Regions from separate parts of the Streptomyces sp. 7R007 genome, predicted to be linked through region 2. Evidence: riboswitches for the same ligand, from Rfam matches in the RefSeq annotation. Region 2 holds a riboswitch; the other holds the start of a gene.
What was found. A riboswitch is a leader RNA that binds a small molecule or an ion and turns the genes downstream of it on or off. The one in region 2 is predicted to bind glycine.
Positions count from the first base shown of each region.

Region 1: another riboswitch for glycine. It lies ahead of gcvP (aminomethyl-transferring glycine dehydrogenase); the one in region 2 lies ahead of gcvT (glycine cleavage system aminomethyltransferase GcvT).

Region 1 covers NZ_JBTWMV010000022.1:122,997-126,927, reverse strand. The annotation lists gene ACYF6T_RS27030 (DNA polymerase IV) at 1-917, shown strand, start outside; gene ACYF6T_RS27025 (PRC-barrel domain-containing protein) at 1,262-1,651, opposite strand; glycine riboswitch at 1,765-1,861, shown strand; gene gcvP (aminomethyl-transferring glycine dehydrogenase) at 2,038-3,931, shown strand, end outside.
Region 2 covers NZ_JBTWMV010000046.1:37,181-41,111, forward strand. The annotation lists gene ACYF6T_RS36275 (enhanced serine sensitivity protein SseB C-terminal domain-containing protein) at 1-314, opposite strand, end outside; gene ACYF6T_RS36280 (enhanced serine sensitivity protein SseB) at 486-1,283, opposite strand; gene ACYF6T_RS36285 (AAA family ATPase) at 1,344-2,018, opposite strand; glycine riboswitch at 2,191-2,292, shown strand; glycine riboswitch at 2,293-2,401, shown strand; gene gcvT (glycine cleavage system aminomethyltransferase GcvT) at 2,477-3,604, shown strand; gene gcvH (glycine cleavage system protein GcvH) at 3,703-3,931, shown strand, end outside.

The DNA of each region.
Region 1 (3,931 bases), on a different contig from region 2:
CCGCCTCCAAGATGCTCGCGAAGATCGCCTCCGAGGAGGCCAAGCCCGACGGGCTGGTGGTGATCCAGCCGGGGACCGAGCGGGCGATGCTCGGGCCCATGCCGGTGCGGACCCTGCCGGGGGTGGGGCCGGCGACGGGGGACCACCTGCGGCGGGCCGGGATCACCACGGTGGACGACCTCGCGGAGGCGGGCGAGGACGAGCTCGTACGGCTGCTCGGGAAGGCGCACGGGCAGGCGCTGTACGCCATGGCGCTCGCGCACGACGAGCGGCCCGTGGTGGCCGAGCGGGAGGCGAAGTCGGTGTCGGTCGAGGACACCTACGACGTGGACATCCACGACCGGATCCGGGTGGGCATGGAGGTGCGGCGGCTGGCGGACCGGTGCGTGCGGAGGCTGCGCGGGGCCGGGCTGTCGGGGCGGACCATCGTGCTGAAGGTGCGGCGGTACGACTTCTCGACGCTGACGCGGTCCGAGACGTTGCGGGGGCCGACGGATGATCCGGCGGTGGTGCGGGAGGCCGCGGCGCGGTTGCTGGAGTCCGTGGACACGACGGGTGGGGTGCGGTTGCTGGGGGTGGGGGTGAGCGGGCTGGCCGACTACACGCAGGAGGACCTGTTCGCGCAGGCGGCGGGGGAGAGCGTGGAACTGGATGTGGAGGAGGCGGAGGAGGAGTCCGCCGAGGTGCGGGATGTCGTGGTGGAGCGGCGGTGGCCTGCGGGGCATGACGTGCGGCATGCCGTGTTCGGGCATGGGTGGGTGCAGGGGAGTGGGCTGGGGCGGGTGACGGTGCGGTTCGAGACGCCGGGGTCGGAGCCGGGGCGGGTGCGGACGTTTCGGGCCGACGATCCTGAGTTGACGTTGGCTGAGCCGTTGCCGTTGGTCGTGGATGTGGGTGCCCACCCGCACCACCCATGACAGTTTCGTCGTCGGGTGCGGGTGGCCCTTGCGGGGGCTGAGCGCCGCCGGCGGCTGCCGGAGGGTGAGTGGGGCGGCTGCGGCTCGGCCTTGCGGTCAAGCGGGCGGGTGGAGTCGGCCGGGGGCCGGGGGCCGCAGGTGGTGGGTGGAGTCGGCGGGCGTCGGGTTCTTGGCTGCCGTGGTGGGTGGAGGCGGCCGGGGCGCGGGTCGTAGGCCGCCGGGGTGGGTGGAGGCGGCCGGGGGGTGGGTTGTGGGCCGTCGTGGTGGGGGAGTCGGCCCGGGGGGCGGTTGTTGGGCGGCTGTTGTAGGGGGAGTCGGGTGGGGGCCCTCGGATGGTGTGGGGGTCAGGGGTCTTCTGGGGTGGTTGTTACGTCTTCTGTTGTTGCCAGGGTGCCGAAGTCCCGGTCTGTGGGCGGGGGTGGGGGCGTGTGGAGGCCGTAGTGGTGGTAGAGCTGGAGTTCCTGGTCGGGGGAGAGGTGGCGGCCCACGCCGAAGTCGGGGGCGTCCCTGATGAGGGAGCGGTCGAAGGGGATGTGGAGGGTGCCCTCGACCAGTTCGCTGGGCTCCAGGGGGACGAAGGCGTCGCGCGAGAAGAGGCCCGTGCGTATGGCCGCCCACTCCGGCACGCCGGTCGCGTCGTCGAGGTAGACCTCGTCGATGGTGCCGATCTTGGTGCCGTTGCGGTCGAACGCCTTGCGGCCGATCAGGTTGCGCGGATCGATGTCGGTCTGCACGGGCCCTCCTCTTGGTCGCAACTCATTCGTAAGCACTACAAAAGAGCACATTGGAGCAAGCGGCCACTCGAAGTCCGGTCCGATGTGCTCACTGGTAGGCTGACAGCGGCTGCTGACCCCGTGCGGGAGAGTCCTCCGGGCACTGTCCGGAGGCGCCGAAGGAGCAAATCCTCCCCGGAATCTCTCAGGCCCACGTACCGCACGGACGAGGTCACTCTGGAAAGCAGGGCGGGTGTCGACGGCTTCCGCTCTCACCGACGGTGAAAGCCGGGAGCTCTCGGGCGACCCGGTGAAGCTCTCAGGTTGAGATGACAGAGGGGGAGGCCGTCCGGGTACCCGCGCCGTGGTGCCCCTCGAAGGTCGCGTCAGACCAGGAGGCCTCCGCAATGACCGCCCACCGCACTCCGCTCTCCGAGCTTGAGAAGGGAATCCCCTTCGAGCAGCGTCACATCGGTCCCGACCACGAGGCGCGGGCCAAGATGCTCGCGCACGTCGGGTACGGCTCGCTGGACGAGCTGACCGCCGCCGCCGTGCCGGACGTGATCAAGAACGCCGATGCCCTGGAACTGCCGCAGGCCCGCACCGAGGCCGAGGTGCTGGCCGAGCTGCGTTCGCTCGCCGACCGCAACCAGGTGCTCGACTCCATGATCGGGCTCGGCTACTACGGCACCTTCACGCCCCCCGTCATCCTGCGCAACGTGATGGAGAACCCCGCCTGGTACACGGCCTACACGCCGTACCAGCCGGAGATCTCGCAGGGCCGCCTGGAGGCGCTGCTCAACTTCCAGACCATGGTCGCCGACCTCACCGGCCTGCCCACATCCGGCGCCTCCCTGCTCGACGAGGGCACGGCCGCCGCCGAGGCCATGGCGCTGTCCCGGCGCATGGGGAAGAACAAGAAGGGCCTGTTCCTGGTCGACGCCGACGCCCTTCCGCAGACCATCGCCGTCATCGAGACGCGCGCCGAGCCGACGGGCGTCGAGGTCGTCGTCGCCGACCTGAGCGACGGCATCCCGGCCGACATCGCCTCGCGTGAGATCAACGGCGTGCTCCTCCAGTACCCCGGCGCCTCCGGAGCCGTACGCGACATCAAGCCGGTCATCGACCAGGCGCACGAGCTCGGCGCCCTCGTCACCGTCGCCGCCGACCTGCTCGCCCTGACGCTGCTGAAGTCGCCCGGCGAACTGGGCGCGGACATCGCGGTGGGCACCACCCAGCGGTTCGGCGTGCCGATGGGCTTCGGCGGGCCGCACGCCGGCTACATGGCCGTACAGGAGAAGTTCGCGCGCAGCCTGCCCGGACGGCTCGTCGGGGTGTCCGTGGACGCGGACGGCCACCAGGCGTACCGACTGGCGCTGCAGACCCGTGAGCAGCACATCCGGCGGGAGAAGGCCACCAGCAACATCTGTACGGCGCAGGTGCTGCTCGCCGTGATGGCCGGGATGTACGCCGTCTACCACGGGCCCGAGGGGCTCAAGGGCATCGCGCGGCGCACCCACCGGTACGCCACCATCCTCGCCGAGGGCCTGAAGGCCGGCGGCGCCGAGGTCGTGCACGGCGCCTACTTCGACACGCTGACCGTGCGGGTGCCGGGCAGGGCCGGCGACGTCGTGGCCGCCGCGCGCGAGAACGGCGTCAACCTGCGTCTCGTCGACGCCGACCACGTGTCGATCGCCTGCGACGAGACGACAAGGCGGGCCCAGCTCGCCGCCGTGTGGGCGGCCTTCGGGGTCGAGGGCGACGTCGAGTCACTGGACGCGGTCGCCGGGGAGACCCTGCCGGGCGGCCTGCTGCGCGACGACGACTTCCTCACCCACCCCGTCTTCCACCAGCACCGTTCCGAGACCGCGATGCTGCGCTACCTGCGCCGGCTCGCCGACCGGGACTACGCGCTCGACCGGGGCATGATCCCGCTGGGCTCCTGCACGATGAAGCTCAACGCGACGACCGAGATGGAGCCGGTCACCTGGCCCGAGTTCGGGCAGCTGCACCCCTTCGCGCCCGCCGAGCAGGCGCAGGGGTACCTGACGCTGATCCGGGAGCTGGAGGAGCAGCTCGCCGAGGTCACCGGCTACGACAAGGTGTCCCTGCAGCCCAACGCCGGTTCGCAGGGCGAGCTGGCCGGACTGCTCGCCGTCCGCGGATACCACCGGGCCAACGGTGACGAGCAGCGGACCGTGTGCCTCATCCCCTCGTCCGCGCACGGCACGAACGCCGCCAGCGCCGTGATGGCCGGGATGAAGGTCGTCGTCGTGAAGACCGCCGAGGACGGCGAGATCG
Region 2 (3,931 bases):
ATGCCGACGCCGCCGCCGGGGGCGTGCGGGTTGAGCCAGAGGCCGTAGTGGTCGGGGTAGAGCGTGCGGGCCACGTCGAGGCCGCCGACCACTTCGTAGGAGCGGTTCCAACCGCTGGCGCTCAGTTCCTGGGCGGAGGTGACGCAGGGCGCGTAGCCGTAGCCGTCGACCTCCATGTTCCCGTACTGGGCGTCCGGGGAGCCGGCCTGGCCGTGCCACAGCAGCATCCAGATCTGGCCGGCGCCGGGGGTGGCGAGGGCGCGGAGGAGTGCCTCGTAGGCGTCGTAGCGCCCGGGCGTCACCTGGCGCAGCATGTGCTCGACGCTGCCGCTGAGGCTCGCGCTCACCTGTCGTACCGCCCCTTCGAAGAGTTGCCCCGCGTTGTGTGACAGCTTAAGCGCCCGGTAGCCCGGGGCTCGGTGTGCGTGCGCGTGTGCGGGCGGAGTGCGGCCCCGCGCCCCTGGTCGTGCCGCGCCTGGCGGTGTCTACAGGTGGTCCCTCGTATAGAAAGGGCGTACCTGGTCGCGCATCCAGGTGGCCACGGGGTCGTCCGTGACGTCCAGCAGGACCAGGTTGACCGGCCACTTGGTGGGGATCCTGGTGACCGCGCGCTCCAGGGCCTGGAGAGGGAGGGCCCGCAGGTCGCCCTCCCACTGGGAGAGTTCGACGCCCACGAACATCACGGGGTCGGCCGTCTCGATCGCGGCGAGGCAGCGGCGGGCCGTGACGACCACGCCGGCCCGGGCGAACTCCTCGGAGGCGGCGGCGAGGAAGTCGATCGGGTCGTCCTGCCAGTCCGGTTCGTAGAGCTTGACGCGGCCGCCGGAGGCCGGGCCGTCCAGGGGGGTGCGGCCGGCGCGGCAGAGCTCGGCCACCGCGGCCGGCGGCAGCGGGATGCCGAGCACGCCGTCGGGGTTGACGGCGATGCCGACCTGCGGGGGCAGACCGCGGGCGAACTCGACCGCCGGGGCGATGGTGTACGACATGTGGTTGCCGACGACCTGGCGGAACTGCTCCTCGGAGCTGAAGACGGGCACGTAGGCCTGGCCCTCGATCTCCAGCGTGGGCAGGTCGAGGGGGCCGCTGTGCGGGCCGCCGCCGTTGGGCAGCGGGATCCAGACGAAGCTGCGGCCCAGCACCTCGACGATCCGGCCGACGGCGGAGGGTACGCCGAGGGAGGCCGACAGCACCTCCTCCAGCTCGTTGCCGGGCCATCCGCCGTGCGGATGGGGGTGCGCCTGTGCCGGGAAGTCCGCGGGGAAGTCCGCCGCCGGGAAGTCCATCTGCCTACCGCCTGCTTGGAACCTGCTGTGGCTGCACAGGCTAACGGGTGCCGGCCGGCGTCAGCCCGTGAAGCCGATCCTGCGCAGGCCGTCCGCCGCGTCGCGGTCGAGCAGGACGGCCGTGTCGACCCCCTCGGGCAGCTCGCCGCGCTCGACGGAGCGCAGCAGACGGGCGGCGGTGGCCCGGTGGCGCAGGAAGGCGTAGCGCGAGACGCCCCGGCCGCGCTCGCGCTGGCCCCGCAGCGCGGTGTCCGGGGCGACGTCCAGCAGGAGCAGGTGCAGGCGGCCGCCGCGGCGGCGGGCGGCGCGGGCCAGCCAGCCGCGCACCCAGGGCTGCGTGCCGCAGTCGTGGACGACCACGCCCTCGCCGCCGCGCAGGGCCCGGCGCAGCCCGGCGTAGTGGGAGAGGCGGACCAGGGGGCGGTAGAGGGCGTACGGGAGGAAGCCGGGGACGCGGCGCTCCCAGCTCTCGCGGGCGTCCTGGGAGTCGATGCGCGGGCCGCGCACCGCGCGCCGCATCAGCGTGGACTTGCCGCTGCCGGGCAGGCCGGTGATCACCACCAGGTCGCGGGGGCCGAAGAGCAGGACGTGCGGGCCGCGGCCCGCGCGGTCGCGCAGATCGCGGACGACCGCTGCCGGGCGCCTGCCGGACCGCTCGCGGGCCGGGGCGGCGGGCTGCGCGGGCAGGGCGATGCCCGACGTCGTCGCGTATGCCGTCGTCCTTGTCACCGTGATCGTCCTTCCCGCGGGGGTCAGGAAAGTTTCTCCCCACTCAATGTAAAGAGACGGTAATGGACGATCTCTCGCGGTTCCGTTCGCGTCCGGCCACAGCCCTGTTACAGGTGCGGCCCTGCCGTGGGCCCCGCAGGCGTGCAATGATGTGCCCGCCAACTGCATACCGGCCGTTTGAATCCGCGCGGGAGAGTCCCCGGAGGTCCTCGCGACCCGGGGCGCCGAAGGAGCAAGTCCCTCCCTTGAATCTCTCAGGCCCCGTTACCGCGCGGGCGAGGCACATCTGAAAAGCGGACCGCCGCCCGCGGTGGTCCCACCCAAGGTGCAAGCCGTGCCCCTGTGTGGTCATGGCGAACCTCTCAGGTTCCGATGACAGATGGGGAGGAACGACCTCGTCCTCCCCCATGCTCGAACGAGCTCGCACGGGAGGTACCCCCATCGCCTTGGGAGACGACCGTCCGATGAGCAGTACCGAACCCACTGGATTGCGTCACACCGCGCTCGATGCGCTGCATCGCTCGCTCGGTGCGACGATGACCGACTTCGCCGGCTGGGACATGCCGCTGCGCTACGGCTCCGAGCGCGACGAGCACCACGCCGTGCGCACCCGCGCCGGGCTCTTCGACCTCTCCCACATGGGCGAGATCACCGTCACCGGTCCGCAGGCGGCGGCCCTTCTCGACCACGCCCTCGTCGGCAACATCGGGGGCGTGCGCGTCGGCCGCGCCCGCTACACCATGATCTGCCAGGAGGACGGCGGCATCCTCGACGACCTGATCGTCTACCGGCTCGCCGGGACCGAGTACCTGGTCGTCGCCAACGCCTCCAACGCCCAGGTGGTGCTCGACGCGCTGACCGAGCGCGCCGAGGGCTTCGCCGCAGAGGTCCGCGACGACCGCGACGCCTACGCCCTGATCGCCGTCCAGGGCCCGCAGTCCCCCGGCATCCTCGCCTCGCTCACCGACGCCGACCTCGACGGGCTGAAGTACTACGCCGGCCTGCCCGGCACGGTCGCCGGCGTCCCGGCGCTGATCGCCCGCACCGGCTACACCGGCGAGGACGGCTTCGAACTGTTCGTGAAGCCGGAGCACGCGGTGGAGCTGTGGCAGGCGCTGACCAAGGCCGGCGAGGGCGTCGGCCTGGTCCCGTGCGGGCTGTCCTGCCGGGACACGCTGCGCCTGGAGGCGGGCATGCCGCTGTACGGGCACGAGCTGTCCCGCGAGCTGACCCCCTTCGACGCCGGGCTCGGGCGGGTCGTGAAGTTCGACAAGGAGGGCGACTTCGTCGGGCGTACGGCGCTCGAGGCCGCCGCCGAGCGGGCCGCGTCGGCGCCGCCGCGCGTCCTGGTCGGCCTGGTCGCCGAGGGCCGCCGCGTCCCGCGCGCCGGGTACCCGGTCGTCGCCGGCGGCGAGGTGATCGGCGAGGTCACCTCCGGCGCCCCCTCCCCCACCCTGGGCAAGCCGATCGCCATGGCCTACGTCGACGCGGCCCACGCGGCACCGGGCACGCCCGGCGTGGGCGTCGACATCCGGGGCAGTCACGAGCCGTACGAGGTCGTGGCGCTGCCGTTCTACCGGCGCCAGAAGTAGCGACCGCAGGTGACGTCGAGCACGAGAACGCTGCTCACGTACGCCTTCCGCAGTCCCCCATTCACCAGCACTCCCCCGCGTACAGGAGAATTCAGGCCATGAGCAACCCCCAGCAGCTGCGCTACAGCAAGGAGCACGAGTGGCTGTCGGCCGCCGAGGACGGCGTCGCGACGGTCGGCATCACCGAGTTCGCGGCCAACGCGCTCGGCGACGTCGTCTACGCCCAGCTCCCCGAGGTCGGCTCGACGGTGACCGCGGGCGAGTCCTGCGGCGAGCTGGAGTCGACCAAGTCGGTCAGCGACCTGTACTCGCCGGTCAGCGGTGAGG